3 regions of the Ignatzschineria rhizosphaerae genome follow, and region 1 is predicted to be linked to each of the others. Evidence: riboswitches for the same ligand, from Rfam matches in the RefSeq annotation. Region 1 holds a riboswitch; each other region holds the start of a gene.
What was found. Region 1 has a riboswitch for magnesium ahead of mgtE (magnesium transporter). Riboswitches for the same ligand answer to the same signal wherever they lie in the genome.

Region 1 (10,754 bases):
GAGCTCATCTTTAAGGTGCGCAACTTCACGGTCTAAAGTAATCGACTCAATTGCACGGTGTGCTTTAAGCATAATTGTTCCTGCTGGCGTTTCGTAGCAACCACGTGCTTTCATACCAACATAGCGGTTTTCAACGATATCAACACGGCCAATACCATTCGCGCCCGCAAGTTTATTTAGTTGTGCCATCACATTTGCTGGAGATGTATCCACACCATCAATCGCAACGATATCACCATGGCGGTAAGTTAACTCAACATAAGTTGCCGCATCTGGTGCTTCTTCAGGAGAAACAGTCCAGCGCCACATGTCAGCTTCAGGTTCGCTCCATGGGTTTTCTAGTGATAAGCCTTCATAAGAGATATGAAGAAGGTTTGCATCCATTGAGTATGGGGATTTTTTACCACCACGATCAATCACGATATTATTTTTCTCAGCGTAATCGAGAAGTTTCTCACGAGACATTAAGTCCCACTCACGCCAAGGAGCGATGACTTTAACGCCTGGTTTAAGCGCATAAGCACCAAGCTCAAAACGCACCTGGTCGTTCCCTTTACCGGTTGCGCCGTGTGAGATCGCATCAGCGCCTGTTTCGTTAGCGATTTCGATTAAACGTTTTGCGATTAATGGGCGAGCGATTGAGGTACCAAGAAGATACTCACCTTCGTAGATTGCGTTAGCGCGGAACATTGGAAAAATAAAGTCACGAGCAAATTCTTCGCGAAGATCGTCAATATAGATCTCTTTTACGCCGAGCGCTTGTGCTTTCTCGCGTGCTGGTTCAACTTCTTCCCCTTGACCGATATCTGCTGTAAATGTTACTACTTCGCAATTATATTCGTCTTGTAACCATTTAAGGATTACGGAAGTGTCTAACCCGCCTGAATATGCGAGAACCACTTTATTGATTTTTTCCATTACAGTCTCCTGTCGACTTTTGGTATGAAAGATTATTTTCTAAGTTCAAAGAGATCTTCCACTTCGGGAATACTCTCTTTATCGGTGATAAATAAGATTAGATGATCATTCTGTTCAATAAACATGGAGGGCTCAATCTTCATGACTTTTCCTCGGCGAATGAGTCCTGCGACCACAACATTTTCTGGCCAGCGGATTCCTTCTAAGGATTTTCCAACGATTTTTGAGGTTTCGGCATTCCCGTGGGCAATAATCTCCATTGCTTCTGACTCGCCTGATCTAAGAGAGTATACCTGAACAATATCTCCTTTTCTAATGTATGTGAGTAGTGTACTTAATGTAACTTGTTGAGGTGAGAAGGCGAGGTCGATATTTGACTCATCTTCGATCATTTCTAGATAAGAAGAACGGTTAATTAACGACATTGAGAATTTTGCGCCTAAGCGTTTTGCCAGCATTGCTGACATAATATTGGTTTGATCATCATTGGTGAGCGCACAAAAAAGATCAGTTTTTTCAATATTCTCTTCAAATAAAAGCGCCTCATCTGTGCAATCACCGTGGAGAATCAGGCTTTTGTTAAGTTGTGCGGCTAAGTGATTAGCACGATCAGCATTCGCTTCAATCAGTTTTACATGGGTAAATGATTCTAATGCTTCAGCAAGTGATGCTCCGATATTTCCGCCGCCGGCAATAGTGATGCGCTTTGCTGAGCGCTGTTTTGCTTGAAACTGCTCAATAACTTCACGAGCATCAGAGCGAGCGCAGAGAAAGTAGACCTCATCATCTTCTTCTAAGATGGTGTTTTCATCAGGAATAAACTCAGAGCCCTCGCGGTAAATGGCAACATAGTTAATATTGAGATGGCGAGTTCGGCGTTTAATTTTAGCAAATCGTCTTCCATAGAGTTGTGAGTCCTTTTCAACGCCCATAGAAACGATGAGCGCTTCCCCTTTAGAGAAACGGAGGACATCAAGCGCGCCTGGCAGCTCAATGATATTTTTGATGTAGTTTGTAATAAGCGTTTCCGGGCTGATAACAACATCAATATGGAAGGTTGAATCGAGCTTATTGCCAAAAAGATCCCCATGACGAAGATAATCTTGAGAGCGAACACGCGCTACTTTTAGTTTAATGCCAAAAACGGTATGCGCCACTTGGCAGGCAACGATATTGACTTCATCACTTGATGTGACTGCAATAATAACATCCATGCTCTCAGCACCGGCCTCTTTTAAAATCACAGGGGAGGCTGCATTACCGCGAATGGTACGGATATCATAACGTTCTTTAAGAGATGCAAGCGGCTCATATTGATTATCAATAATTGTAATATCATTTTGCGCTTCTTTTGATAAAACATGCGCAACCGTAGAGCCAACTTGCCCAGCACCTAAAATCAGAATTTTCATTACTTGAGTGGACCTTTTTTATAACAGGGCAATAATACCGCAAATAGCATTAAATTTGTACCTTTTTTCATAGCATTATGCGCTAGATCTAAGATAATAGGTGGTAATTATTTTCAACTGCGCAAATTGCTATCATTGAAGGGTTGTGGTATAATTTTTGCCTTAAATTCCCAGTAGGTCTTTAATATCATTGCGCTTAATGAAAGGCAATAATTGAGGAGAGTTACTAACTTAGATCATTCAAATCGATAATGATTCCTCGTTAGGTGAGGCTCCTATATGGTTGTAAGCTGTTGCCCAGAAATGTCGAGAGACACCAATGGGTCAGCAGGAATAATCGAATTAAGGTTATTTCTAATACAGTGAGAATGAATAGTTTAGTCAATGACTATCGGTTCTAGCCATATAGTGCTAAAGTTTTTACGAAGGAGGGGCCTTAACCCGTATCTTGCGAGTTCCTCGTTAAGGCGTCGAAAGACTATTTCTATTAAGGCAAAGGATATCCTTGATAAATTTAGGCTTTCAGAATACGTTATTGTTGAAGCAGCAATAAGCTAGAAATTAGGGGAGATCATAGGAATTGAGACCAATCTTTATTTGAAGATTGTTTTTTTATGGTGCTCTCATTTATTTCTAAAGATTTTGCGTAATTGGTACATGGTGCAGTATAAATGTACTGAGAGCTTTAATATTCAAATAGCGTCCTTCAAGCTATAACCTCATTCTAATTTTGTAGATCAGTATCGATCACGCCAAGTCATAGGAGGATGCTTATGGTTCAACAGCAAAATGTTAAAAGACCACATGAGTTCGCAGAGGAAACTGTCGGATCTTTAATGGATTTTGATTTTATTTGTGTTCCTGAAACGTATACTGTTGGTGAGGCATTTAAGTATCTGAGGAAGAATGTTCACGGGAAGGCCAATATTCACTATAGCTACGTGATTGATCCAATGGGCGTGCTTGTTGGGGTATTATCGCTGCGTGAACTGTTAGGCGCTGATGAAAATAGTATCTTACAAGATATTATGTCTCCTACCTCTTTAAAATTAGATTACAACCTAGACCAAGAAAAAGCGGCCAAAATATTCCAAGATTCAGATCTTGTAACGTTACCTGTAATTGATAGTAATGGGCGAATGATCGGTGTGCTTCATGTTGATGAAATGATGGATGTTTTACAACAAGAAGCGACTGAAGATATTCATAAAATGGCATCGATCTCGGTCGATGATGATGAAGAGGTCAAAGGTCTTTTAGAGTCATCAATGGCTTGGCTTTATAAAAAACGTATTGGCTGGTTGGTGATTTTAGTCTTCGTAAACCTCTTGTCAGGCGCTGGGATTGCAAGTTATGAAGAGTTATTGAATGATCATATCTATGTGGTGTTTTTCTTACCGCTTTTAATCGCAAGTGGTGGAAATACAGGATCACAATCGACAACGCTTGTTATACGAGCGATGGCGATTGGTGATGTGACAATGAAAGATTGGGGTAGGGTGTTCGTTAAAGAAGCATTTGTCTCCTTTGCGCTAGGTTTAACAATGGCAGCAGCGATCGCCGTGATCGGTTATTATCGTGGTAGTGATTATGGTGCCGGCACTGAAACGGCGATTATTATTGCGTTATCGATGGTGATTGTGGTGATGTTTGGGGGACTTTTAGGGGCGGTGATTCCTTTTGTCTTTAGACTCTTTAATCTAGACCCAGCCACAGCAAGTACGCCACTAATTACCTCTATCTGTGATATCGCAGGCGTCTTTATCTACCTAGGGATTGCTAGTATGTTCTTGCAACTATAGATTAAATTATCTGCAAAAAGAATTGAGTGAGATTTTGCAGGAATATATCTGCTATGATCGGTGAGTGATATCATCGATCATTTTTTTTAAAGAGATAGAAAAGGAGAGGGAAGTGGCACAAGAAGACCAATTATTAAAGAGTTTTACTCGCTATTTCTCCATACAAAATCTCTCTGTTGCATTATTAGGCTTCTCATCTGGATTGCCGATCTTAATGACGCTATCAACTCTTACTTATTGGCTCTCAACTTTAGGGGTGGAAAAGTCAGCAATAGGGCTTGCCTCGTTATTAGGTATGCCATATTTACTCAAATTTATTTGGGCGCCATTACTAGATCTATTTCAATTGCCAATTTTACGAAAATTAGGGCGGCGTAAGGGGTGGATTATCTTCTTTCAGGTGGCAATTGCGCTTATATTTTTAATGTTAGCCATGATTGATCCTAAAGAGTCTCCTTATTTATTGGGGGTATTAATTTTCTCTTTAGCTTTTGCTTCAGCAAGTCAGGATATAGTGGTCGATGCTTATCGTATTGATGCCCTTGATGAGAAGACGCAAGCATACGGCGCAAGTAGTTATCTCTTTATGTATCGCATTGCCATGCTTTTAATGGGGGCTGGCGTTTTAGCGCTATCTGATCTTTATTCTTGGGGATTAATCTTTCAAGGAATTGCCTTTATTGTGGCAATCATTACAGTTTTAACCTTATTTATTCCAGAAAAGAAGCAAGAGGAAGCGAAAGATGCTTCTGAAGTTAAGGTATATAGCAATCCTTTTAAGCGATTTATTGAAGGGTTTGAGCAGTTTTTTAAACGGGATTATGCGCTATTATTCTTGTTATTAGTGGTTTGTTACAAATTACCCGATGCTGTTTCAGGCGTAATGGCAACCCCGTTTTATCATGAGATGGGGTATAGCGGTACGCAAATTGGCGCCGTTTCAAAAATATATGGTTTAGTTGCAACGCTGTTAGGGGCATTTTTGGCAGCTGCGATTATCAATCTACTAGGGCTTTATCGTAGCTTAATAGTTTCGGCAATCTTAATTGGCGTGACTAATTTGGGTTATCTCTTAATCATTATGTCGCCAAGTTTAACGATGTTAATGGTGGCATTGAGTGCGGAGAATTTTATTTCAGGTTTCTCAAGTGCCCTCTTTATCATGTTTTTAGGATTACTGTGTGATCGTAATGCCTCCGCTACGCAATATGCACTGTTAAGTGCATTTGCAACATTTGGGCTGCGCGTATTAGGCGGTGCCTCTGGCTTTATGGTAGAAGGACTTGGTTGGGCGAACTTCTTTATTTCAACGGCTGTACTTTTTGTGCCAAGTTTAATTTTAATTATTATTTTAAAGCCCCAGATTCAAAAATTGAAAGTGAGCAATTAATAGAAAAATTGCCTCAATAGCATGAGTGCATCGGTATTTGCTTAAAAAGCCATCTAAGAGTTGAGATCTTAGATGGCTTTTTAGTTTGAATATATCTTTGCAAATAACTACCAGTTGAAAGTATTGGTTGCAAGTATTGAGATAGTTGCCGATATTTTAATGTTTATTCTAAATATGGTTAATTGTAAAATCTGCAGAGATAAACTCTTCAAGCGTTAAATTGAGCTTATCGCCCGCAGCTAATTGCCCAACCCCTTCTGGCGTTCCGGTATAGATAAGATCGCCTTTTGAAAGCCCATAAATAGTGGAGAGATAACTAATAATTTCGGCAATCGGATAAAGCATCATTTTAGAATTGCCATCTTGTTTTAAAACGCCATTTTGAGTAAAGGTAAATTGGATATCTTTAGGATCTTGAATCTTTTCAGTGCTGATAAAGTCACTTACAATTGCTGCTGCCGGAAAGCCTTTACATTTTGTCCAAGGCTCCCCTTTCTTTTTTATCACATCTTGTAAGTCACGAGCCGTTAAATCAAGCCCAACGCCATAACCACCAATCACGGTAGTTGCTTCCTCAACATTTAAGTTTCGAGCATCTTGATTGATATAAATGACTAGTTCTGCTTCATAGTGCACAGAATTAGAAAATGCCGGCAAGGTGATAGTATCCCCTTTTTGTGCAAGTGCTGATGTGGGTTTTAAAAATACTAAAGGCTCTGTGGGTGTTTCATTGTTGAGTTCTTCAATGTGTTTGGCGTAGTTTCGCCCAATGCAGAAGATATTTTGAATAGGAAGAGAGGTGTTTTCTAATGTAATGCATGGTTTAGACATGAATGCTCCTAGGTGATATAGCGGTTAAATTATTCGTTATTATTTTTAATACTGTGATTGATTTTAGTATAAAGCGATGAATATTCCTACCAGAGGCGTTAATTTGTATTACTTCTCTTTTTTTTAAAATTGGGCGAATAAATCATGGTCTGTTGTTGTGTTTTTTAACTATTTCAGGAACTATTGAGAATAAGGCATTATTTAAAAAGGATAAATCGATGAGTCATAAACCAAAAAATCAAGTACGGGATATTGAGAATCGTTTAAATGTTCTACGAGCTGGGGTATTAGGTGCTAATGATGGCATTATCTCTACGGCAGGTATTGTTATTGGTGTTGCAAGTGCCACAAGTAATATGATGACAATTTTAGTGGCTGGTGTTGCGGGTTTATTAGCCGGAGCGCTCTCTATGGCTGGGGGAGAATACTCCTCAGTGAGTACTCAGAAAGATGTTGAGCAGGCCGAGGTTGAGCGCGAAAAAATATTATTACGAGATGATTTTAAAGGTGAGCAGCAATCGTTAGTTGATTATTATATCGATCAAGGACTATCACAAGATTTAGCGCTAAAGGTTGCAAAAGAGCTGATGAAAGAAGATGCGCTAGGGGTGGAAGTGCAAACAAAGTTAAATATTACCTTAGATAATTACGTGAATCCTTGGTATGCCGCTTTCTCCTCAATTATCTCATTTGCATGTGGCGCAATTATTCCGTTACTTTTTATTTTATTGTTGCCGGCTAATATTAAAATCATTGGTACTTTTATTGTTGTGTCATTCGCCTTAGCTTTAACAGGATTTATTAGTGCAAAATTAGGCAATGCCCCTAAATTAAAAGCGGTGGTTCGAAATGTGGTTGTGGGAATGGTAACCATGATTGTAACGTACGCTATTGGTCTTTTTGTTCATGTATGATGGGCTAAAAATGTTTTATTTTCACCTTTACTTTTAAAACAGTTTTTAAACCAAATCGACTATAGAATAATCTTTCCTTTACAAGACGATACGATCTGAAAGATCTACGCTGAATTTGCTGTAGGTCTTTTTTTGTATTAAAAAGCTGACGGATCGCTTAAAGAAGTGGCATGATAAGCAGAGTTGCTACGGCCTTATGGCATAATAGCCCTTAATTAAATGAGGTGGTTATGATTAAAAGTAGTATGTTAAATAGCGCTATTAACGGTGTTCTAGCAAAACTTGGGCACACAGATCAGATTGTGATTGCAGATGCAGGATTGCCTATTCCCAATAGTACCGAGCGAATAGATCTCGCATTAGTACAGGGAGTTCCCAGCTTTTTAGAGACTTTAAGAGCTGTTTTACCCGTAATGCAGGTTGAGAAAATTATCTTAGCCAAAGAGATTCAAACGCAAAATTTACAGCTCCATGAAGAATTATTACAGTTGATCGCCTATTATTCCGGCCTTGATTCAAGTAAGAAGCCAATTGAAATAATGTATATATCGCATGAAGCGTTTAAAGCCCAAACAAAAGTAGAATCTTGTAAAGCCGTGATTCGTACCGGTGAGTGCACGCCTTATGCCAATATTATTTTAGAATCTGGTGTGGTGTTTTAAATATGATTGAGCGTTATTTAAGTATTCAAGAGGTGAGCAAATCTTTTCCTGGCGTTAAAGCGTTAGATAAAGTGAGCCTCAACGTTTATGCCGGTAAAGTGATGGCACTTTTAGGCGAAAATGGTGCCGGAAAATCGACCTTGATGAAGGTATTGACCGGTATTTATAGTAAAGATGAAGGGGAGATTGAGTATCTTGGTGAAAAGATCGCCTTTAAAAATCCTCGAGATTCCCAAATTGCCGGCATTGGCATTATCCATCAAGAGTTAAACCTGATTCCTGAACTCTCCATTGCGGAGAATATCTTTTTAGGGCGAGAGTTTACCAATCGTCTAGGCTGCATTAATTGGAAAAAGATGCATGAAGAGGCGGCGCTGTTATTAAAGCGACTCAATATTCCTTATAGCACTCATACCTTATTGGGAGATCTCTCAATCGGTGGGCAGCAGATGGTAGAGATTGCGAAGGTTTTAAGTTATGAGACAAAAGTCATCATCATGGATGAGCCAACAGATGCGCTGACTGATACAGAAACGCAGTCGCTCTTTAGAGTTATTCGTGAGCTAAAAGCAGATGGGGTAGGGATTGTCTATATCTCACATCGTTTAAAAGAGATTTTTGAGATCTGTGATGATGTCACGGTGATTCGTGATGGGCAATTTGTTGCCGAGAAAGCCGTGACAGATTTAAACGAAGATAAGCTTATTGAGCTAATGGTTGGGCGCAAGTTAGAAGATCAATATCCGCGGTTAAATAAAGCTGTCGGAGAGACGATCTTATCGGTGACTAATCTTCATGGGCTTGGTGTTAATGATGTGAGCTTTACCCTTAATAAAGGGGAGATCTTGGGCATTGCTGGATTAATGGGCTCGGGGCGTACAGAGCTGATGAAGGCGATTTATGGTGCTAATGCTAAAAAGCGGGGAACCTTAACCCTTGATGGGAATATTATGAAGATTCGCTCCGCTATTGATGCGCTTAAGCAAGGCATTGTTTATATCTCCGAAGATCGAAAGCGTGATGGTTTAGTATTATCGATGACGGTTAAAGAGAATATGACTTTAAGTGCGCTCGATTTCTTTTTAGGAAAAGCCAACAATCTTCGTTTAAAAGCAGAAATTCTTGCTGTGAAAGAGTATATCGATGCTTTTAATATTAAAACGCCCCATATTGAGCAAAATATTGGTCTACTTTCAGGTGGCAACCAACAAAAAATTGCCATTGCCAAAGGCTTAATGACCCAGCCAAAGGTATTGATTTTAGATGAACCCACAAGAGGGGTAGATGTGGGGGCGAAAAAGGAGATTTATGAGCTTATTAATGAATTTAAAGCGCGTGGTTTAAGTGTGATTTTAGTCTCCTCTGAAATGCCGGAGGTATTAGGAATGAGTGATCGGATTTTAGTAATGCATGAAGGTAAAGTAACCGCAGAGCTTAGCCGAGAAGAAGCAACACAAGAAAAAATCATGGCAGCAGCTGTAGGTAAAGTAGAAGGAGTTGCATCATGCAGCAAGGAATAAAAAAATTTTTAATCGATCAAAAATCACTAATTGCTTTGGTGGTTTTAATTATTGGCGTCTCAACCCTTAATGAGAATTTTTTCACACTCAATAATATCTTTAATATTCTGCAACAAACCTCGGTTAATGCCATTATTGCGGTAGGTATGACGCTGGTGATTTTAACAAGTGGAATAGATCTTTCTGTCGGTTCAGTATTTGCCTTAACCGGCGCCGTTGCCGCTTCTATTATTGGGCAGGATATGAATCCTTTTATTGCCGTGATTGCAGGGCTCGCATTAGGGGCTTGTATTGGCTTTGGCTCTGGGGTGATTATTGCTAAAGGCAAGTTACAAGCATTTATTGCAACGTTAGTGATGATGCTCATTATTCGGGGGGCAACACAAGTTTATACTCAAGGAAGTCCTATTGGTCTTGGGATGAGTGATTATGCTTATATGTTTGAATGGATTGGCTTTGGGCGCGTTTTTGGTATTCCTATGCCGATTATCATTATGGCTGTTGTGTTTATTGTTGCAGGTTACATCTTAAAATTCACAAGATTAGGTCGTCATATTTATGCTGTGGGCGGTAATGAGTCGGCAACACGTTTATCTGGAATTAATGTTGATCGCGTTAAAATTATTGTCTATATGATTAGTGGCCTTCTTTGTGCAATTGCCGCAATGATTGAGGTTTCTCGTCTTTCATCTGCGCAGCCAACTGCCGGAATGGGTTATGAGATGGATGCGATTGCCGCAGTTGTCCTTGGTGGAACTAGTATGGCAGGTGGGCGAGGAAAGATTATCGGCACTCTAATCGGGGCGCTGATTTTAGGTTTCCTTAATAATGGGATGAACCTTTTAGGCGTAGATGCGTACTATCAGATGATTGTAAAAGGTGGTGTTATTCTATTAGCTGTATTAATAGATAATAAAACAGCTCGCGCATAATATTGATGAGTATTGGAAAGACTTTTTAAGAGTTATTAACAAGGAGTATTTATATGAAAAGAAGCATATTAAAAACAGCAATGGTTGCAGCTCTTGGGATTGGATTGATGGGAGCAAGTGCAATAGCGCAGGAGAAGATCGCTTTAGTCGTATCAACACTTAATAATCCCTTTTTTGTCACATTAAAAGATGGTGCCGTTGATAAAGCAAAAGAGCTTGGATATGAGCTTGTAGTTTTAGACTCTCAAAATAACCCTGCAAAAGAATTAGCGAATGTTGAAGATATCTTGGTAAAAGGGACAAAAGTACTCTTAATTAACCCAACAGATTCAGATGCGGTCGGCAATGCGGTCTTAGCTGCCAATAAAGCAGG
Region 2 (10,754 bases), 1.5 Mb from region 1:
AATCTCGCTTACCGATAAACTCTGGGTATTAATGGCCCGCCGTAACCCTATGAAGCATCTTCCTAAAGTGGAAGCTCAAGATGAGGCAATTATCCTCTTCACTTCAGGCTCCGAAGGAAAACCTAAAGGTGTTGTGCACACGAATGCTTCAATCTTAACAAATGTTGAGCAGCTCCATACGGTGGCGGACTTTACAAAAAAAGATCGCTTTATGGTTGCACTTCCCCTATTTCACGCATTTGGTTTAACAGCAGGAATGTTTACAGCGATTTTATCAGGAGCTAAAGCATTCTTTTACCCATCACCGCTACACTATCGTGTGATTCCTGAGATGATCTATGAATTACAAGCAACCGTATTCTTTGGGACTTCAACCTTTTTACAAAACTACGCCCGTTACGCTAATCCTGTTGATTTCTCCACTCTTCGTTATGTTGTTGCCGGTGCTGAAAAACTCAGTGATACTGTTAAGCAAACATGGCAGGAAAAATTTGGCATTAGAATCCTAGAAGGTTATGGCGCTACAGAATGCGCACCTGTCATCTCTATCAATGTTCCTATGGATTATAAAGAAAATACCTTAGGGAAATTATTACCAGGAATTGAATCTAAGCTAATGCCGGTAGAAGGCATCGATAAAGGTGGCCGCTTAATGATTCGCGGTGGTAATCTCATGAAAGGATACCTTCTTTACGATAATCCTGGCATTTTAGACAACAAGGAGATTGAAGAGAATGGTGGATGGTACGATACTGGCGATATTGTGGCCATTGATGAAGAGGGGTTTCTCTCAATTGAAGGACGCGCAAAACGCTTTGCAAAAATAGCCGGCGAGATGGTTGCACTTGAAACAGCTGAAAGAGTCTTTCGTGAATCTTACCCTGACTTTCAACATGCAGCAGTGACTCGTGAAGATCAGAATAAAGGGGAGGCTATTGTGGTTTATACCACTTGCAAGGAGACTGATCGCCGCACCTTAACACAAACGGCTCGCTCTTTAGGCATTCCAGAACTCGCTATTAGCCGAGATGTTCGCTATATCAGAGAACTTCCTCGCTTAGGATCAGGAAAAATTAATTATCGAGAATTAACCGAAATGGCAAGCGGCAGCGATGCTTCTTAAACCAAACTAATAGAGGGGCTAATAAGGAGTAATAATTGTAATATCAATACCTCTTAGCCCTCTCCTTGATATATTACGCTATCTTATTGCATCACCTTTTAAGATCAATGCCAAGATTATTAAATGGTAAGAAGATTAAAAGGACTCTAGGAGCTTCATTATGAATGCCAAACCCTCAGCGCTACCTAACATCAAAACTAAAGAAAAACTCTTTAATCGTGGCATCCTGACAGTGCTAAATGCACAATTCTTCTCTGCATTTGCAGATAATGCGCTCTTTTTTGCGCTGATGGAGATCATCAGCCAAGGAAGCTTTGGGAAAGAGGGAACCTATATTCTTCAGGGAACTTTTGCCCTTTTTTATATTCTCTTAGCCCCCTTTGTCGGCCATGTTGCTGACAACCTCTCAAAAGGGCAAGTATTGCTCATCGGGAATGGGATTAAAATTATTGGGATCTCGCTTCTTTTTGCCGGCATTAATCCTTTTGTCTGTTATGCCATTGTCGGACTTGGGGCGGCTGTTTACTCACCGGCAAAATTTGGTATTTTAAGTGAACTTGTCTCTAATAATCTCCTTATCAAGGCCAATGGCTTAATCGAAGGCTCAACAATCGTCGCTATTTTATTAGGCTCCGCACTTGGGGGGATTCTTGCCGAAAGTAATGTGACTTATGCCATTTTATTAGCTTTTAGCGCCTTCTTCTTGGCTTTAATCTTCAACCTCTTTATTCCCAAACTTAGCCCAAAGCGCAAAGATGGATTTAAACTTGGGATGATCTCCAAGAAATTTATAATCGTCCTTCGCCGTCTATTAATGGATAAAAAGGCACGCTTTGCCATTTTAGGAACGAGCCTCTTTTGGTGCGGCGTTGCGGTATTAAAACTGCTGCTTAATGATTGGGTACGTGATGTCTTAGGTGAAGGGACTGAAAAAGTTTCAGAACTTAGCCTTATCGTGGGTGTTGGAGTAATTTTAGGATCCGCCATTGCGGCAATAACGATCACTCAAAAAAATATTAAGCTCAGCCTTTGGGCGGGTATTGGGATGAGCATTTCCGTTATTCTCTTTCTTACCCAAGAGAACCTCTACCTTGCTTATACTGCCCTTCTTTGTGTAGGCGTCTGTGGAGGAATCTTCTTAATCCCCCTTAACGCACTACTACAAGAGCGTGGCGGAAAACTTAAAAGTACAGGAACAGCAATTGCCATTCAAAACCTCTTTGAAAATAGCTTTATGATGATTGCGCTACTAATCTTTGGCGGATTATCAGCACTCACCACTATTCATATCGGTTATCTCATGGCGATTTTCGCCGGATTATTCTCCCTCTTAGTGTTAGCCCTTTTTATCCATATCCGTATTCGAAATGTCTTTGCCTAACATTGAATGATAGAGAATTATAAGTCATGAGCCTATGATATTAATCATATTAGGGTATTTCCCATTCCTTCTTTATGGAGTTATTTGAGATCCCTGAGTAAAAATTGCGCTATATTGTTGAGTATATTTAAAAGAATATAACTTCCCTATAAAAGGACTTATAGGAAATATTTCAATATGAATAAAAACGTTCCTAAATCCCCTATTCCTGTCACCAAAACCAACAAGAAGCTATTTAATCGGGGCATTACGACGGTTCTAAAGGCGCAGTTCTTCTCCGCATTTGCGGTTAATGTTCTCTTTTTTGCATTCATGGAGATTATCCATCGAGAGAACTTTGGCAAAGAAGCGACATATATTCTTCAAGGAACCTATGTGCTTTTTTATATTTTCCTTGCCCCGCTTGTAGGTCATCTTGCAGATAACCTCTCAAAGGGATATGTGCTGTTTATAGGTAATAGCATTAAAATAATCGGTCTAGCTCTTTTATTTGCAGGCGTAAACCCTTTTATCTGCTATGCCATTGTCGGTCTTGGTGCCTCAGTGTATTCTCCCGCTAAATTTGGAATACTTAGCGAACTTGTCTCAAATAAACTGCTCATTAAAGCCAATGGTCTTATTGAAGCTGCAACCATCATTGCTATTTTACTAGGATCTGCAATAGGCGGTATCGTTGCCGAAATTAATGTTTTCTATGCCATTACTCTCGCTTTTGCATCATTCTTAATTGCGCTTATCTTTAATCTTTTCATTCCTAAAATCCCCCCAAAACATCAAGATAAATTGAACTTGGGAATAATTTTAAAAAAATTCACGATTGTTTTACGCCGGCTATTAACAGATAAAAAAGCTCGCTTTGCTATTTTTGGCACGAGTCTTTTTTGGGGAGCGATGATTGTTTTAAAATTATTAATCAACGATTGGGTTAGGGAAGTTTTAGGCGAAGGCATTGAAAAAGTTTCTCAACTCACTCTCATTGTGGGTATTGGCATTATTCTTGGCTCTGTGCTTGCTGCAATAACCATCACCCAAAGGAATATTCAGCTCAGTTTATGGGCAGGAATTGGCATGAGTATTTCCATTATTCTTTTTATCATCCAAGACAATCTCTGTTTTGCTTATATTCCCCTACTGTTTATAGGAATTTTTGGCGGAATTTTTCTTGTCCCACTCAATGCTTTGCTTCAAGAACGTGGCAACAAATTTAAAAATACAGGCACTGCGATTGCTATTCAATACCTCTTTGAACACTGCTTTATAGCGCTTGTTATCATTATTTTTGGAGCTCTATCTGCCTTTACTAGCATTCATATTACGTATCTCATGACGATCTTTGCGGGATTATTCTTTATTTTAATCCTTACACTATTTGTCTATATCCATACTCAAAAGCTATTCATAAAATAACAAAGTTCCCATAATGGCTAATTAATAGCCACAAATAGAAGAGCCTGCATTTTAGCAGGCTCTTTACACTTTTCCCATGTTACACATTTCTTATCACAAAACTTATCCACAACAATTGGGGATTACTTTTGATAAGTAGTGAAAACTTATAAATAGGACATCTTCGGTTTAAAAGAGACTGAGTCAGATTGCCGGCACATCGATTATGAGAAGCACAAGAATCGTTCTATCCGGCAACGTGCAAGTTAGTTGGATACAGACTCTACATCCTTAATACTTTTAAAATAGTGTTTCTTAAACCGAATCGACTATAAATCAAAAGCCTTTCTTAATCCTATGTCACTATCTTTCTTACTTTTGATGTTGGCTTACAAGCTCCACAATCTTTTTCGTTACATTAAAGCTCTTTTCAAAAGCTGAGATCGGTAAAAACTCAAAACGAGAATGGAAGTTTAAAGCCCCTGTAAAATAGTTAGGAGTGAAAATCCCTCTAGTTGAGAGCGCTGAACCATCTGTTCCACCACGCATTGGAATCACATTTGGCTCAATGGCTAACGCCTTAAATGATGCAAAAAGAAGATCTAATGCGGTTTTATCTTCCCCCATTGAATCGATAATATTGCTATAGACATCGGTGATTTCACACTCGATTTTCGCTCGTGGATGACGTGCGGCAATCATCGCTACTGCTTCATGGACAAAAGCCTTGCGCGCTTCATAGCTCTTTTTATCAAAATCACGAATATTGATATTCATGATTGCATCATTAGGCGTGCCATTAATTGCCGTTACCCAGAAATAGCCATCACGGCCTTCTGTATGCTCTGGCGTATCAAGACGATCAAAGCAGCCCATTAAATCATGGGCAATACGAAGAGGATTCACTAAGACACCCTTTGCTGACATCGGATGTGCGGTCACCCCTTCAATCTTAATTTTGACAGATCCAGCGTTAAAGGTTTCATAAACCACTTCCCCCTCTTCGCAGCAATCAATCGTGTAAGCAAAATCTACTTTAAAACGATCTAAGTCCATCACTTTAGCGCCGCGAAGACCAATCTCTTCATCTGGCACAAATGCCACATAAAGATCGCCACAATTTGCATTACTATCAGCAAGCTGCTTTACAAGCTCCATCACGCAAGTAACAGCCGCTTTATTATCAGCGCCTAACACACTAGTGCCATCACTAAAGATAATCTCTTCACCAATGTAACGCTCTGCTTCTGGGTGCTCATGACGTTTAAACCAGATATCTTCTTCACTATTTAAGCAAAGATCTTCTCCTTCATAACGTAGAACTTGCGGCTTAATATTAGGAGAAAGTCCCACATCAACCGTATCTACATGTGTAATAAAACCAATCGTTGGCACATTTTTAATTGTCCCTCTACGAAATGCCGTTAAAACACCATGTTCATCAATATGAACTTCTTCTAAACCATAGCTTTCTAACTCTTTTGCTAAGGCTTTCACCATATTCCACTGGCTTGGCGTAGAAGGAACCGTTGTTCCTGAAGCGCAGCTTTGGCTCTCTATTGCTAAATATCTAAAAAAGCGTTCTGTTAATGTTTGTCCTAATGACATAAAAATCTCCTTTGAGAAGGGGAGTTTTCTCCCTTTCTATGTTGATCTATCGATGACTGAAATCGCTATTTTCCATTAAGGCGCGCCAGCACCTATTACAGGAATAGTGTAAGTACTTTCAAATCCTAATGGAATATTCAGCCACCAAAATGCATATAGCGTGAGCGTTAACACGATAAAGAGCCCTGCGGTATAAGGGATCATCATTGAGCAAAGTGTCCCTACGCCTGCTTTAGTATAATATCTTGCGCAGTACATGATAATCAGCGGATAAAATGGGAACATCGGTGTTGCGACGTTCACCGCTGAATCACTGATTCTAAATGCCGCTTGTGTTAATTCAGGAGAGATACCAACTGCCATCAGCATCGGCACCAATACCGGCGCCATAATCGCCCATTTAGAAGTCGCTGAGGTAATTAAAATATTCACAACGCCCACCAAAGCAATCACAAGGAAGATCGTTAATTCTGCAGGGAACTTCATTGTGGTTAACATATCCGCACCGGCAAGCGCGATCAGTTTACCGATATTAGAGACATTAAAGGAATACAAAAATTGTGCAGCAAAAAAGGCAAATACAATAAAAGGAATCAAAGACTTAATAATATCTTCCATCGCTTTTACCACATCATTACTGGATGTAAATGACTTTGTCATAAACCCAAAAATAATGCCGGGAACGGCAAAGAAGATAAAAATTAACGGAACAATCATCTGCATAATGCCGGCATCTGAGCTTGTCATGCTGCCATCTGGCGCACGTAGAGGTGAGCTCTCAGGGATTAAAAGAACCGTAATTAAGACAATCATCGCCACAATAGATAAACCTGCCCATCTAAAGCCTTTTTTATCAAGCGCAGTGACTTCTGAAAGCTCTTTTGTCTCTTGTGATGAAATCTGGCTATCTAATGGGCAGTTTTTATTAAGCCAAGGTTCTACCACTTTCTCCGTAATAAACCAGCACATGAGAATCACCCCAAAGGTGCTACCAAAGCTTAAAAAGTAGTTCGCTAAAACGTTAACATCGTAGGTAGGGTTCACAATCCGCGCCGCATCTTGTGTAAAGCTTTGCATAATCGGATCAATTTTTGAGGGTAAGAAACTGGCACTAAAGCCTCCAGCTAAACCTGCAAATGCCGTAGAAATCCCGGCAAGAGGATGGCGACCTTTAGCATAGAACATCAGAGCCGCAACCGGCATTAAGACAACGTAGGCAGAATCTGACACGATATGCGCGACAACCGCAACAAATGCCACTGTTGGTGTTAAAAAGCGAGGAGAAATAAAACTTAATAATTTCTTAAGTGACGTATTAATAAAGCCGCTTTTTTCCGCAATGCCGATACCAAGTGTTGCCACAATCGTAATGCCAAGTGGTGGGAAACTCATAAAGTTTTTCACCGTAGAGATAATAAAAGTGACGATCCGATCGTAAGTAAAAAGATTTAAGACCTCAATCTTTTGCGGTGCTTGCCCTTCCACATGGGAAGGCAAGTAATAATCAAAATCAATAAATGAGAGTAAAAATGAGAGGATCCAACAGATCACTAATGCATAAATAAAGAGCATTGTGACGCTTGGCATCGTATTTCCGAAACGCTCTACGGCGTTTAAGAAACCTTTTTTCTTAATAGGTGCAGCATCAGTTGCCATAAAACAATCCTTATTATTGTGACAATTTTTAAACACAGAGCTCATGACAATAATATAGAAATGAGCTTTTGCAAAATGGTTTCTCACACCTTGAGAAATCAATAAGCAACATCTGTAACAGATCTCTAAACTATCGAAAAATACTGATAAAACAATTAAATAGTAATATTTATAAAAAATATTGATTGTATATATTTTCTATCAAACTTTGATATTTCCCCCGCAAAAATCCCCTTTCAAACACTTTTATCAGCGACTAATTCTCCTTAAAAAGACGTGGCTGAAATGAGAATTTTTATAATATAAAAAAAATTTACAGCCAAAAATATTTGCCAATTGAAAATTTTTACGTAACAATGCGCTCAACAAATTATTTTGGGTTAGCAATGATTGCTAACTATCCTCGTTAGGTGAGGCTCCTATATGGAGATAAGCTACTGCCCAGAAACGTCGAGAGACACCAACGGGTCAGCAGAAACTGTCGAGCTAAGGCGGTATCTAATGTAGCCGGGATCATCCCCATGCCATATAGTGCTAAAACTTTACGAAAGAGGAGAGATCAACGTGATCGTGTACGTTTTTGTGCGCGTTTGCAAAAAACACCCTCCTCACACTTTTGTGGTTGGGTGTTTTTTTTGATCTTAAAATAGACTGATCATCTATAAGCTCTTTAGAGTGGATACCAGCGTCGGCTGCCGCGCACTGCCGCGCTTAACAAAATATATCGAAGACAGCAATCAAATTACTGTCGTTTTATGCAAATAAAAGATACGGAGTTAAGCAAAAAATGGTAATTCAAGACCGCAATATGAAGTTTGGATTAGAAACAGCAGGGTCGCTCATGACCAATGACTTTATCACCCTCGATATGCATCAAACTGTGGATGAAGCGATCCACTACCTTCGTCAAAATCTCTATCAAAGAGAAGATATTCATTATGTCTATATTCTTGATGAAAATAAGATTTTAGTAGGCGTTGTTGCTATTAGAGAGCTTCTCTCAGCAAAGGGCGATGAGGCAATCTCTAAGGTGATGAAAACAAAGCTCAAGCAAGTCACCACTTCCATTGACCAAGAAGAGGTTGCCCAATTATTCCAACAAACAGAACTTGTCACGATTCCTGTAGTTGCTGAATCTGGGCATCTTCTTGGCGTTATTCATATCGATCAGATTTTAGATGTGATGGAGCAAGAGGGGACGGAAGATATTTACCGCATGGCATCTATCAAAAGTGATGAGTTAGAGAATCAAAATATCTTAACGGCCACCATTGGGCTTCTTTACCGCAAACGTATTGCTTGGCTTGTGGTACTTGTCTTTATGAATGTCTTCTCCGGCGCTGGAATTGCAACTTATGAAGATCTTATCGAAAGCAATGTAGCGCTTGTCTTTTTCTTACCATTACTGGTCGATAGTGGCGGTAACGCTGGTGCACAGTCTGCTACCCTTGTGATTCGAGCCATGGCGCTTGGTGAGGTGAGAATGAGAGACTGGTTTAAGATGATCAGTAAAGAAACGCTTGTTTCCGCGCTCCTTGGTTTTACTATGGCGCTTGCTGTTTCCCTTGTGGGAATGTATCGCGGTGGCATGGAGATTGCCTTTATTGTTGCCTTAACAATGGTTTTCGTAGTAATGATCGGTAGTCTCATCGGGCTTTCATTACCTTTTATCTTTAGCAAACTCAAAATGGACCCAGCAACAGCAAGTGGACCGCTCATCACATCCATTTGCGATATCGTCGGTGTCTTTATCTACTTTGGGATTGCGAGTGCTTTCATTACGCTTTAATCAAAAAAGATCATGATCTCACCAAGAATAAATCAGAAAGAGATCATGATCCTCATTATTATTGCGTTCTGCCCGTTCACCGTTTCCTATTATGCAACCATCCATATTTCGAAAAGACATAGAACCTAGCTGATTGATCCTCCATGTCCTTTTTAGTCTCCAAACGATGCGGTATAACATGAAATGGCGAACAAAAAAGCTAGTCTTACTTGAGACTAGCTTTTCCTATGCTTAAAATGCTCTTTCGAATCGCTTAATGACTTAATCGCTTACGAAATTTTCGCCCCTGGCGCTAATTCACCTAATGTTGTTAAGAGCGTTAATTGATCTTTTGTAGAGGCTGAAAGAATCATCCCCTCACTCACGCCAAAACGCATTTTACGAGGTGCAAGGTTTGCAACCACAATCACATAAGTGCCGATAAGCGCCGCTGGGTCTTCGTAGAATTTACGAATGCCTGAAAAGATCGTGCGTGGTTTTTCTTCCCCTAAATCAATCTGGAATGTTAAGAGCTTATCTGCCCCTTCAATAAAGTCACAGGATAAAACTTTTCCTAAACGAAGATCGATCTTACCAAAATCATCAATCGAGATGTAATCGCCGGCATCTGCTTCTTTACTCTCTGCCTTTACCTCTTTTTTAACGTTATCTGATTTTTGATTATCTGCCGCATCATTACGAACCGCCGCTAACGCCTCTTTATTTGCTTCAATAAGCTTATCTAAATCCTTACGATTTAAACGAGTCATCAGATGCTCATAGCTCCCAATTTTATGGCCTTTTTCTAAACTTGCTGTTAATGCCGCAAATGATAATGGCTCAACATTTAAAAAGCTCTCTACTTTACCGGCAACAATTGGTAACACGGGTTTTAAATAGAGGGAGAGCAATCTAAAGCATTCTAAATAGCCTGTGCAAAGATCTTGGAGTAATTGACGTTTTGATTCATCTTTTGCAATCTCCCAAGGCTTCATCTGGTCAAAATGCTCATTCACATCATCACACGCTGCGGAAATCTCACGTAGTGCTGCCGCAAAATTACGCTTCTCATAACCTGCTTTCACCGCAGCTTTACGATCAATAATAGAGGCGATTAAAGCTTTGGTTTCTGCTGCGATATCCCCGAGTTCATTATCAAACTCTTTGGCAATAAAACGGCTCGTGCGTGACGCAATATTGACATATTTACCAACAAGATCGGCATTGACACGATTGACAAAATCATCAAGATTTAAATCAAAGTCATCAATAGCCCCATTAGATTTTGCCGCAAAGTAGTAACGCAACCACTCAGGATCAAGATTTTGAGAGATATAAGAATCTGCCGTAATAAAGGTCCCGCGAGATTTACTCATTTTAGCGCCATCAACCGTTAAGAAACCATTGATTGCGTATTGCGATGGCACACGGTGACCTGAGAAGTTGAGCATTGCCGGCCAGAAAAGCGTATGGAAATACATGATATCTTTCCCGATAAAATGCACCATTTCAGTGTTGGCAGCAGTTGCTTTCTCTTTCTTAATAAAGCTTTCGAAATCAATACCACCTGTTTTGTCACAGTAGTTTTTAAAAGATGCAAAATAACCGATCGGCGCATCTAACCAAACATAGAAATATTTATTCTCCGCATTAGGAATTGGAAAACCAAAATAAGGCGCATCACGAGAGATATCCCAATCAGAAAGCTTGCAATCCCCTTCCTCACCAATCCATTCGCGCATTTTATTAGCCGCTTCTGGTTGAAGGCGCGCTTTATCTTCTAAGAACTCACGAAGGAATTCCACACAACGTGGATCTGATAATTTAAAGAA
Region 3 (10,754 bases), 400 kb from region 1:
CTTAAAGTGGTTTGACTCTTCATATTTAAGGGCTATTTAAAATTTATCAAGAACAAAGATTAATAATAGCAAGTCATAGGAAATTAACGTTTCGTGACAACCTTATCAATTAAACCATATTTCGCAGCTTCTTCTGCGCTCATAAAGTTGTCTCTATCGGTATCTTTTTCAATTTGTTTAATGGTTTTGTGGGTATGATGTGCTAATAAGCTATTGAGCTGTTTTTTAATCTTTAGCATTTCACGTGTATGGATCTCGATATCAGATGCTTGACCTTGATAGCCACCAAGAGGCTGATGAATCATGACTCTTGCGTTTGGCAGAGCAAAGCGTTTTCCTTCAGCACCTGCAGCAAGCAAAAATGCGCCCATGCTACAAGCCTGTCCTAAACACATTGTTGAGATATCAGGTTTTACAAATTGCATAGTGTCATAAATAGACATCCCCGCAGTGACTGAGCCACCAGGAGAATTGATATAGAGATGAATATCTTTATTAGGATCTTCGGCTTCTAAAAACAACATTTGCGCAACAATTAAGTTCGCCATATGGTCTTCAACTTGTCCTACCATGAAGATAATTCTCTCTTTTAAAAGGCGAGAGTAAATATCGTAAGAGCGCTCACCTCGGCCAGTTTGTTCAACAACCATTGGCACTAAATGTGACATTTGAGTATCTATAATAGAAGACATAACGCTAATCCCTTTATGGTTATAACCAATTAATCTCTTTCAAACGAATTAGTTTAGCAGAAATAGGAGATGTTTTATGAATATAATTCGGCGAAAGAATATTTATTGCGGAAAGTGTGAAATATCTGTCTTGTCGTAGTATGATAAACCACGCTTATTTACAGACATTTTCAATGATTTTTCTAAGGAAAAGGATTAAAGCCGTGAGAGAGACTTATAATTTCTGCGCAGGACCTGCAACAATGCCCTATAACGTCTTAAAGACAGCTCAAAAAGAGTTGTTAGATTGGGAGCAACAAGGGGCTTCGGTTATGGAGGTTTCCCATCGTGGTAAGGAGTTTATTGCACTTGCAAAAGAGTGTGAGGCGGATCTTCGCGAACTGCTTAATATTCCAGTAAATTACAAGGTATTATTTCTTCAAGGTGGTGGGCTTGCTCAGTTTGGCTTAATTCCTTTAAATCTCTTAGGGGATAAGATGGGGGATGGCAAAACGACAGTCGATTATTTAGAGACAGGCGTTTGGTCTAAAAAATCAGCCATTGAAGGAAGCCGTTATGCCGTATCAAATATTGTATATAGCGGTAAATCTGAAGGGTATATTAATGTGCCAGATAAAAATGCCATTAATGTCAATCCTGAAAGCGCATATCTTCATATCTGCTCTAATGAGACAATTAATGGCGTAGAGTTTTTCTATGATATCAAAAATTGTCCTATTCCTGTCGTTGCGGATATGAGTTCTAATATTCTTTCAAGAAGAATTGATGTTAGCCAATATGGTCTCATCTATGCAGGTGCTCAGAAAAATATTGGTCCTGCAGGATTAACGGTTGTGATCATTCGTGAAGACCTTTTAGGTAAGGCTTCAAAATTTGTGCCAGATGCATTAAATTACACATTGCAGGCAGAAAATGACTCTATGCTTAATACCCCGCCAACTTTTGCGATTTACTTAATGAGTCTTGTGCTTAAAGAGTTAAAAGAGAAAGGCGGACTAGTTGAGATGGAAAAGCTTAATCATAAAAAAGCATTTATGCTTTACAGCACAATTGACAATAGCCGTTTGTATCGTAATCCGGTTCATGTCGATGCTCGTTCAAATATGACAATTCCTTTTACATTGGCGGATCCTACACTTGATGCACTTTTCTTAAAAGAAGCAGAAGCCCATAATCTTATCAATTTAAAAGGCCATCGTAGTGTTGGGGGGATGCGTGCGAGCATTTATAACGCAATGCCGATTGAAGGGGTTATTGCTTTAACAAACTTTATGAAAGATTTTGAAGCAAGATATTATTCATAATGATTTTTATCAAAAATAGTAAATGTTGAATATTAGGCAACCTTTCTATTAACAAAGAAATATATTGTCGATATGATAGCTAGAGTGAAAACTCTAGCTTTTTATTTTGGAGACTAAGAATTGAACAATCTGTGACTAACTGCTGATATCAGGAAAGAGGAAAGGTTTGGTCACTTGTATCTATCTGAGCACAGAAAAAGATAAGCAATTGCTGCTCATTCCGCTATACTTAGATGAGTTTTAAGTTATTTAGAAATAGCGTACTAATCAAATAAAAAATGGATATAGAAAACGCAATGTTAAATGAGAAAAAATTTGTAAAAAGTCAGTTTGCGAAAATCGTCAGTAGCGCTTTAATTGCGACCTCGCTTTTATGGGGTGGGCTGTCAATTGCAGCAAAGCCGAATAATGATATTGAAAAGCGAGCAGTAATCGCAGCGCCTAGCTATAATGAGCAATTGATTAACTCTGCGCATTCTGCGATTTTAGCGCAATATCATTACGATCGATTACCGATTGATAATGTATTGTCAGAGCGAATCTATACCCTTTACTTAAAAGCTTTAGATCCACAGAAAGTTTTCTTTACGCAATCTGATATTGATGGCTTTGAACAATATCGTTATCAATTTGATGATTTTGTAAAACGCTCTCAGCTTGATGTTCCCTATGATATGTATCGTTTGTTATTACAACGTATGGATGAGCAATATGCGTTGGTAAAAGAGCTTTTAGCAGAGGATTATGATTTTGATGTTGATAAAAAAATCATTATTCAACGTAAAGATGAAGCTTATGCTAAAGATCAGGCTGCATTGAGATCACTTTGGAAAGATCGTTTACAAAATGAATTAATCAATTTAATGGTAACGGATGAAAAGCTCTCATTAGCAGAAGCTAAAGAGAAGCTTCAAAAGCGTTATAACACTCGTAGTAAGCGTATCCATGATATGGAAGAAGGCGAGTTATTTAGTTTAGTCATGAATGTGATCTCTTTAAGCTTTGACCCCCATTCAGGTTATTACTCTGCAAAACAGATGGAGCAGTTTAATATTAGCATGAGCCTCTCGCTTCAGGGCATTGGTACAGTATTAAGGCAAGATGATGATTCTGTAAAAATTGTAGAGGTTGTGACAGGTGGTCCTGCTGACCTTACAGGGCAAGTGCAAATTGGTGATGAGATTATTGGGGTTGCCCAAGGCGAGGATGGCGAATTTGTTGATATCGTGGGAATGCGTTTAGATAAAGTTGTCGAAATGGTTCGTGGTGAAAAAGGAACGACTGTTCGATTACAGATGATTGGCAACAAAGGCAAAGGCGCTGAGAAAATTGTTAAAATCATTCGTGATACTGTCAAACTCGAAGAGCAAGAGGCTAAATCTGAAGTCTTTAATATGCCTTCAGAAAATGGCAAAGAAGAGTATAAATTAGGGGTAATTACACTTCCGGCCTTCTATAGTGACTTTGAAGGCAGTAAACAGGGCGTTGAAGACTTTAAGAGCACCACAAGAGATGTGAAAAAACTCCTTCTACCGCTTATCAATGAAGAAGATATTGATGGTTTAGTGATAGATCTTCGTGGTAATGGTGGGGGATCTTTAACAGAAGTTATTGACCTATCAGCACTTTTTATTGGTAGCAATAAAACAGTTGTTCAAACACGCGGCTTTGATGGAAATACAGATGCGCAAGGAAGCACTGTAGAAGATCTGATCTATTCAGGACCAATGGTTGTTTTAGTCGATCGTTTAAGTGCATCAGCAAGTGAAATTTTTGCCGGTAGCATGCAAGATCAAGGTCGTGCGGTGATTGCAGGGTCTACCAGTTTTGGCAAAGGAACTGTTCAAACAATGATTGATTTGAGTAGAATCCTCGCAAAATCCACAAAACCTGGGCAATCTAAAGTTACCATTGCAAAATTCTATCGTGCAAATGGAGAAACCACACAAGAGAAAGGGGTTGTTCCGGATGTGACTTTACCAAGCAGTTATGATCCTACAGAGATCGGTGAAGCAAAAGAGATGTATGTAATGTCTTGGGATACAATTGAAGCTGCGCCAGATTATGATCCTTCAGTGGTGATTAAGCCTTCTGTCGTGGATAAACTTCAGGCGAAGAGCTCGGCGAGATTTAAAACAGATGAGAAACATCAAATTTATCAGCGTCAAGCCAATAAAACTTTAGATCTATGGAAGATCAATGAGCTAAGCCTTAATCTTCAAGCTCGTAAGGAGAAACTGAAAGCAGAAGAGGCTGAAAATCTTGAATTACAAAATCGTATGCGAGTGCTGTATGATTATGAGCCTTTAACTTTAGAGGAGTTTCGTAATGAAGATGGTACCTATACAAAATTGTTAAAAGATACAGAAACTGATCTTATTCTTGAAGAGGGATTGCTTATTTTAAGAGATGTGGTGGATCTTCAACATCAAAAGAAATAAGAAATTGCTGAGAAACCCTATCAGTAAATAGAGGTCATAGAATTTGTAAGATCTAGATGCGATAAACTATTTAAATCTTAGATTAAGATCGATCAATACCGTGAATTTAAAAGAGATAAAAACCTCATCATTTTGAGGTTTTTATTTTTTAAACGTATAAAATATGACGAATATAAGTAGCTAAACGTAAGGGATATTATAAAAGATGGAAGATATTAAAGGTAAACGCGTCATTGTTGGCATGAGTGGCGGTGTTGACTCATCTGTTGCGGCGTTTCTTTTAAAAGAGCGTGGTGCTGATGTCCACGGAGTTTTCATGAAAAACTGGGAAGAGGAGTTTGACCAAGGTTATTGTACTGCTGAAGATGATCTTAAAGATGCAGAGGCGGTTTGCGAAACCTTAGGGATTCCTCTTCATAAAGTTAACTTTGCCAAAAACTATAAAGAACGTGTATTTGATTATTTCTTAGATACTTTAAAGGATGGTTTAACTCCTAATCCTGATGTGCTTTGTAACAAAGAGATTAAGTTTAAAGCATTTTTAGAATATGCCGAGGAGCTCGGCGCTGATTATTTAGCAACAGGGCACTATACTCGTGTTAAACGAGAAGATGGGAAAGCATATCTTTTAAAAGGAATTGATGATAATAAAGATCAGAGCTACTTTCTCTATCTTTTAAATCAGCAGCAACTGATCAACACGCTCTTTCCTATTGGGGATTATGAGAAGTCTGAAGTTCGCCAAATTGCGTTAGATAATAAGCTCATTACCTTTGATAAAAAAGACTCTACCGGCATCTGTTTTATTGGTGAGCGTGATTTTACAGATTTTATTATGCAATATTTACCAACAGAGCCAGGAGAGATGATTCTACCCAATGGGGAAGTGGTTGCAGAGCATAAAGGTCTAGCATTTTACACGATTGGTCAGCGTCAAGGTTTAGGTATTGGCGGGCGTAAAGATTCCAATGGTGAGCCTTGGTTTGTAGCGGATAAAGATCTTAAAAATAATAAACTCATTGTGGTACAAGGAGATCAACAAGAACTCTACGGTAGGGGCTTGATTGCTCGTGAACTTCATGAGATTAATCCTATTGATTGGGATGAAGTGAATCCACGATTAACCGCCAAGATTCGCTATCGTCAAAAAGATGTGAAGTGTCAGGTAACTGTGGTAGAAAATAATCGTATCGAAGTTACCTTTGATGCGCCGCAAAGAGCAATTACACCAGGCCAATCGATTGTCTTTTATGATGGCGATATCTGTTTAGGCGGCGCATTTATTGAATCTAAAATCGCTTAAAACTTTGAGCTAACGATTTAGGCTAAAGAGTATTTACAGTAATTAAAAAAACGTATCAAAGTATCAATGATACCCCAAAAGCTAGACGCAGCTTTTGGGGTGTTTTTCTTTTTTTAATGAAAAGGAATTCTTTTCCTAAAAGATGCATTGTTAATACGATAAGAGGAAGATGTATAAGTGGTTTTTAACGAAGTAAGCTTGTATTTAAGGAAGAGGCTTATTTTTTAATATATTACCGCTTAAATAGCCAAAATGGCTGATTTAAACTATTTTTTGTCAAAAATCATGGCGCAATTTATCGATTATTCATATAACCATTGATCTATTAGGACAAAGATCAATCATAACAGCCTCTTATTAAGGTATCTCAATTGATAATAGCTCTCAATTAAAGTACACTAAGACCACTTTGAAAATAATAAAAGAATGAGCATGAAACTACTTGAGCTGTTTGAATCTTTCATAAAACCTTTTAAGCATCACCCTGATGAAGCTCCACCAACAACACTCTTCGCCTTTTATTGGCACTATGTTAAACAAGTAAAATGGGTTTTTGTAGGGCTTTTAGTTATTGGTTTTTTTGTCTCTATTCTAGAGATTGCTCTCTTTAGTTATATTGGTAAAATTGTCGACATGGTGGAATCAGTAAGCTCCCCTAAAGAGCTATGGGCAGAGCATTCTGGTGAATTTATCTGGATGATGGTAGTCATTGTCTTACTTCGGCCAATAGCATCATTAATCCATAATCTCATAATGAATCAAGCGCTAACGACAAACTTTACCTCCATGATACGTTGGCAGCAGCATCGTTATGTCTTAAAACAGAGTATTAATTTCTTTCATAGTAGTTTATCTGGCGGAATCGCTGCTAGAGTCATGAATACAGGCCAAGCGATTCGAAACTCAGTCATTATGTCTACAGATTCTATGTGGCGTGTGGTGATATACGCAGTAACAACAGTGGTACTATTTTTTGAAGTGAATATTTGGCTAACGGTACCGATTTTATTGTGGATACTCGCTTATATACTGCTTTTAAGCTACTTTTTACCTAGAACTCGAAAAAGATCCCATCGCTCGGCAAAAGCACGCTCTAAGCTAATGGGGCATGTGGTTGATAGCTATAGCAATATTACAACCTTAAAACTTTTTTCTCATAGTTCTAAAGATGAAAATGATGCAAAAGCAGTCATGCGTGAACAAACCGATGCAGCGCTCTACTCAACAAAGCTTTCCACATCTATGGATTTCTCTTTGATGATGATCAACAGCCTACTAATTGCAAGCACTGTGGGCGTTTCACTCTATCTATGGGGCACTTCTTTAATCACGGCCGGAGCTATTGCCTTTACGGTGAGTTTAGTGATTCGAATTAATACTATGTCGAGCTGGGTCATGCGTGTTGTGAGTCATATTTTTGAAGATATTGGTAGCGTACAAGATGGGATTAAAGTCATTGCGCAAGAGAGAGAAGTTGTTGATGCTAAAAATGCTAAAGCCCTCAAGAATATTGAAGGTGAAGTGATCTTTAAAGATGTTGATTTCCATTATCATCCGGCAAAACCGATCTATGAGACTTTAAATTTACATATTAAAGCAGGTGAGAAAATTGGGTTAGTAGGGCCTTCTGGCGCTGGAAAAACGACTTTAACCCAGATATTACTAAGACTTTATGATGTAAAGGGTGGTGAAATTACCATTGATGGGCAAAACATTGCCGGTGTAACGCAAGATAGTTTGCGGGAAAATATCGGTGTTGTGACTCAAGAGCCGGCGCTTTTCCATAGGTCTATTCGTGATAATCTTTTATACGGTAACCATGATGCAACAGATGAGATGCTCTATGAAGCTTTAAAAAAGACAAAAGCTGATGAATTTGTCAGAGAGCTCGTTGACCAAAACGGCAAACGTGGGTTAGATGCTTTAGTGGGGGAAAGCGGGGTAAAACTCTCTGGTGGTCAGCGTCAACGAATTGCGATTGCTCGTGTATTACTAAAAGATGCACCCATTTTAATTTTAGATGAAGCAACCTCAGCCTTAGACTCTGAATCAGAAGCAGTTATTCAAGAAAATCTCGGCATTTTAATGGAAGGCAAAACGGTGATCGCCATTGCTCATAGACTCTCGACTATTTCAGAAATGGATCGTTTAATTGTGATGGATCATGGAAAGATTGTCGAGATGGGAAGTCATCAAGAGCTCGTGAAGAATAACGGTATTTACGCATCTTTCTGGCGTAAACAAGTCGGTCAAGATGCTATTTAAATGATGTTTTGATAAACCCTAATCTAATAATATTGAATCAACATTTTTTGTATTTTTAAATCCCTTTAAAGGATATAAAATCCTTAAAGGGATGTTTTAATTGTCTTATTTTTTAAAAATAAAATAGTGATAACTTGCTCAACAATTACTCATAAAATCGCTGTTAAATTGCTTATTTAACGCTATTTTGATCTGTTTTTGAGGCTTTATTACAAAATAAATTTGACAAAGCTGTGAAATCAAGCGTACTATCTCTTCACAAATTGCAGGTACCTCGTTAGGTGAGGCTCCTGTACGGAGACATGCTACTGCCCAGAAACGTCCAAAGACGCCAACGGGTTTGAACAGAGACTATCGAGTTAAGGTGGTCTATAACGTAGCTAGAAAAATAAAATTTTCTTATGCCGTACAGTGCTAAAGCTCAATGAATTGGAGGGATCAATGCAGGGAGCTTTTTAGCGCCTAATTATTGGCGTGCTGAAAAAGCTGCTATGCATTGTCATGTTGTGCTAATACAGACATTGTAAAAGCGCACCTTCTTCATTGAGGGTGCGCTTTTTTGTTATGGCTTTAAAAAAGCTTCTTATTACACACATTTCAATCATAAGGAGTTCAGTCATGATCACAACAAATAATGCTCATGTACAACTCAATACCATCACTCCTACAGTGGAGCAGATGAAGGCTAGAACAATATGGATCAATCTTGTTTCTCCGCCACAAGCAAAAATTAGTTCCGTACTTACGGCTTTATCACTGCCAAGAGATACGTTAAATCAGCCTAGAACTAGTCTTTTAAAAAAAATTGGCGATGTATTACTACTGAAATTGGAGATTCCTAAAAGAAATCTGCCAAACTCAGCAGTACCATACCAAGTCACAATGCTTACAATTTTGGTAAAAGACAATAAAGTTGTCACGATTAGTGAAGGGGATTGCCCGCTTCTCATGCGTTTAGAACATGAGTATCTTGTGAGATGGGCAGAGCAGGACATTACGAGTTTTGTGTATCGCATCTTATCAATCACAACCACAAGTTTCCTAAATGCGACGAAAGAAGTGAGTGAGACGATTGATAAGTTTGAAGAGAAATTAAAATCTTCTTTTAGCAATCGCAGTGTTTATCAGTTGATTAATCACAATAAAAGTTTTCTCTATTTCTCAAGAGCTTTAAATCGTAATCATCAGTTACTAAAAACCTTAGAAGAGAAAAGTTATTTAAAAGCAGATAACGAACAAGATCTTACACTTAGCGATCTGATCGTAGAAACTGCGCAAGCTGAGAGTTTAGCAAGAGTTTATAACAGCAACTTAAGTAGTTTAATGGATGCATACTCGGCATTGATTGAGAATAATTTAAGTTTATCAGTCCAGTACTTAACGATTTTTGTGACAATTTCGGCAATTCCGATGGCCGTAGCGGGCATTTATGGGATGAACACTCCATTACCGATACAAGATGAACCTTATGCATTAGTAGCACTTGCAGGATTAAGTGTATTCCTGATTGTGGTGGTTTTAGGCTTCTTTAAAAAGAAAAAATTAATATAAAAATTTTAATGATCAGGAGAGATTCCCATGTTAAAAATTTACAAAAATGGTCAAGACAAAATGCTCGTAGAAGAAGCTGTAATCAGACCAAACAGCTTAGTAATGATGATTGCGCCAACGGCAGAGCAAATTAATCAAGTCACCCGTGATTATGATATTCCAGAAAAATTCTTCCTAGATGCCTTAGATCAAGATGAACGTCCACGTTTAGAGCGTGATGAAAATAGCTATCTCATTGTATTGAATATTCCTCTTAAAAACCCCAATAGCCAAATGAAAAATGAAGCTCCCTATTTAACGCTTCCTTTAGGAATTATTCATACGGAAAATAATATTTTCTTAGTGAGTAAAGAGCCACATCCAATTCTTCAAGATTTGATTGATGGAGAGTATGGACAGTTCCAAACACATATGAAAACAAAAATTACGCTACTTCTCTTTAAAGCAGTGGCCAAACATTATGATGATCATCTTGGCTTTATCAATGATGAAGCTGCGAAATTGCAGCAAGAACTTAATGAGTCATATCACAACAAAGAGCTCTTTAGCTTAATTAACCTTAATAAGAGTTTGGTGTTTTTCTCAACATCACTCTCGGCATTAGTGATTTTATATCGTCAAATTATGCAAGGTAAAACGCTGAAAATTCAAGATGAAGATCGCCGTCTTTTAAATGATATTTTAGCAGATATTGAGCAATCAGCCGATGTTGCAGAGATGCGACGTGAGAGCTTAAGTAACTTAATGGATGCTTATGCAGTGATTGTTCATAACAACTTAAACACTGTTCTAAAAACTTTAACAGCAATCGCAATAGTGATGATTATTCCGACGATGATTGGCTCGATCTTTTCGATGAACGTCGATTTACCAGAGGAGCATAATCCAATTTCTACGGTGATTATTGGTTCTGGAATGATGGGGATTAGTATCATTTTATTACTTGTTTTCTACTTCAAAAAATATATTAAATTTTAAGATCACATCATGATCCAAAATTTGCATTAATAATTTATAAAAGGAGATCAATGATGATCCAAATCTACAAAAACTTAGTGATGAATACTTACCATCATGAAACAGCAATCACTTCAGACAACTGGGTTCGTGTTATTAACCCTGATGAAGCAGAGATTAAAAGATTAGAGGATAAGCTTAATATCTCGCGCTTTTTTATCGAAGAATCACTAGATGCCAA

Region 2: another riboswitch for magnesium. It lies ahead of mgtE (magnesium transporter); the one in region 1 lies ahead of mgtE (magnesium transporter).
Region 3: another riboswitch for magnesium. It lies ahead of MMG00_RS04465 (magnesium transporter CorA family protein); the one in region 1 lies ahead of mgtE (magnesium transporter).

The regions. Positions count from the first base shown of each region.
Region 1 is NZ_CP093379.1:628,789-639,542, forward strand. Features, by position in the region: gene MMG00_RS02855 (argininosuccinate synthase) at 1-918, opposite strand, end outside; gene trkA (Trk system potassium transporter TrkA) at 951-2,330, opposite strand; M-box (ykoK) riboswitch at 2,582-2,768, shown strand; gene mgtE (magnesium transporter) at 3,104-4,132, shown strand; gene MMG00_RS02870 (AmpG family muropeptide MFS transporter) at 4,245-5,522, shown strand; gene MMG00_RS02875 (fumarylacetoacetate hydrolase family protein) at 5,691-6,353, opposite strand; gene MMG00_RS02880 (VIT1/CCC1 transporter family protein) at 6,572-7,267, shown strand; gene rbsD (D-ribose pyranase) at 7,498-7,929, shown strand; gene rbsA (ribose ABC transporter ATP-binding protein RbsA) at 7,935-9,449, shown strand; gene rbsC (ribose ABC transporter permease) at 9,434-10,381, shown strand; gene rbsB (ribose ABC transporter substrate-binding protein RbsB) at 10,435-10,754, shown strand, end outside.
Region 2 is NZ_CP093379.1:2,112,924-2,123,677, forward strand. Features, by position in the region: gene aas (bifunctional acyl-ACP--phospholipid O-acyltransferase/long-chain-fatty-acid--ACP ligase) at 1-1,123, shown strand, start outside; gene lplT (lysophospholipid transporter LplT) at 1,284-2,504, shown strand; gene lplT (lysophospholipid transporter LplT) at 2,682-3,911, shown strand; gene pepT (peptidase T) at 4,263-5,498, opposite strand; gene MMG00_RS09320 (AbgT family transporter) at 5,574-7,154, opposite strand; M-box (ykoK) riboswitch at 7,550-7,714, shown strand; gene mgtE (magnesium transporter) at 7,942-8,943, shown strand; gene metG (methionine--tRNA ligase) at 9,213-10,754, opposite strand, start outside.
Region 3 is NZ_CP093379.1:1,026,005-1,036,758, forward strand. Features, by position in the region: gene clpP (ATP-dependent Clp endopeptidase proteolytic subunit ClpP) at 84-692, opposite strand; gene serC (3-phosphoserine/phosphohydroxythreonine transaminase) at 896-1,996, shown strand; gene MMG00_RS04450 (carboxy terminal-processing peptidase) at 2,293-4,437, shown strand; gene mnmA (tRNA 2-thiouridine(34) synthase MnmA) at 4,643-5,740, shown strand; gene MMG00_RS04460 (ABC transporter ATP-binding protein) at 6,173-8,005, shown strand; M-box (ykoK) riboswitch at 8,272-8,447, shown strand; gene MMG00_RS04465 (magnesium transporter CorA family protein) at 8,624-9,556, shown strand; gene MMG00_RS04470 (magnesium transporter CorA family protein) at 9,584-10,534, shown strand; gene MMG00_RS04475 (magnesium transporter CorA family protein) at 10,585-10,754, shown strand, end outside.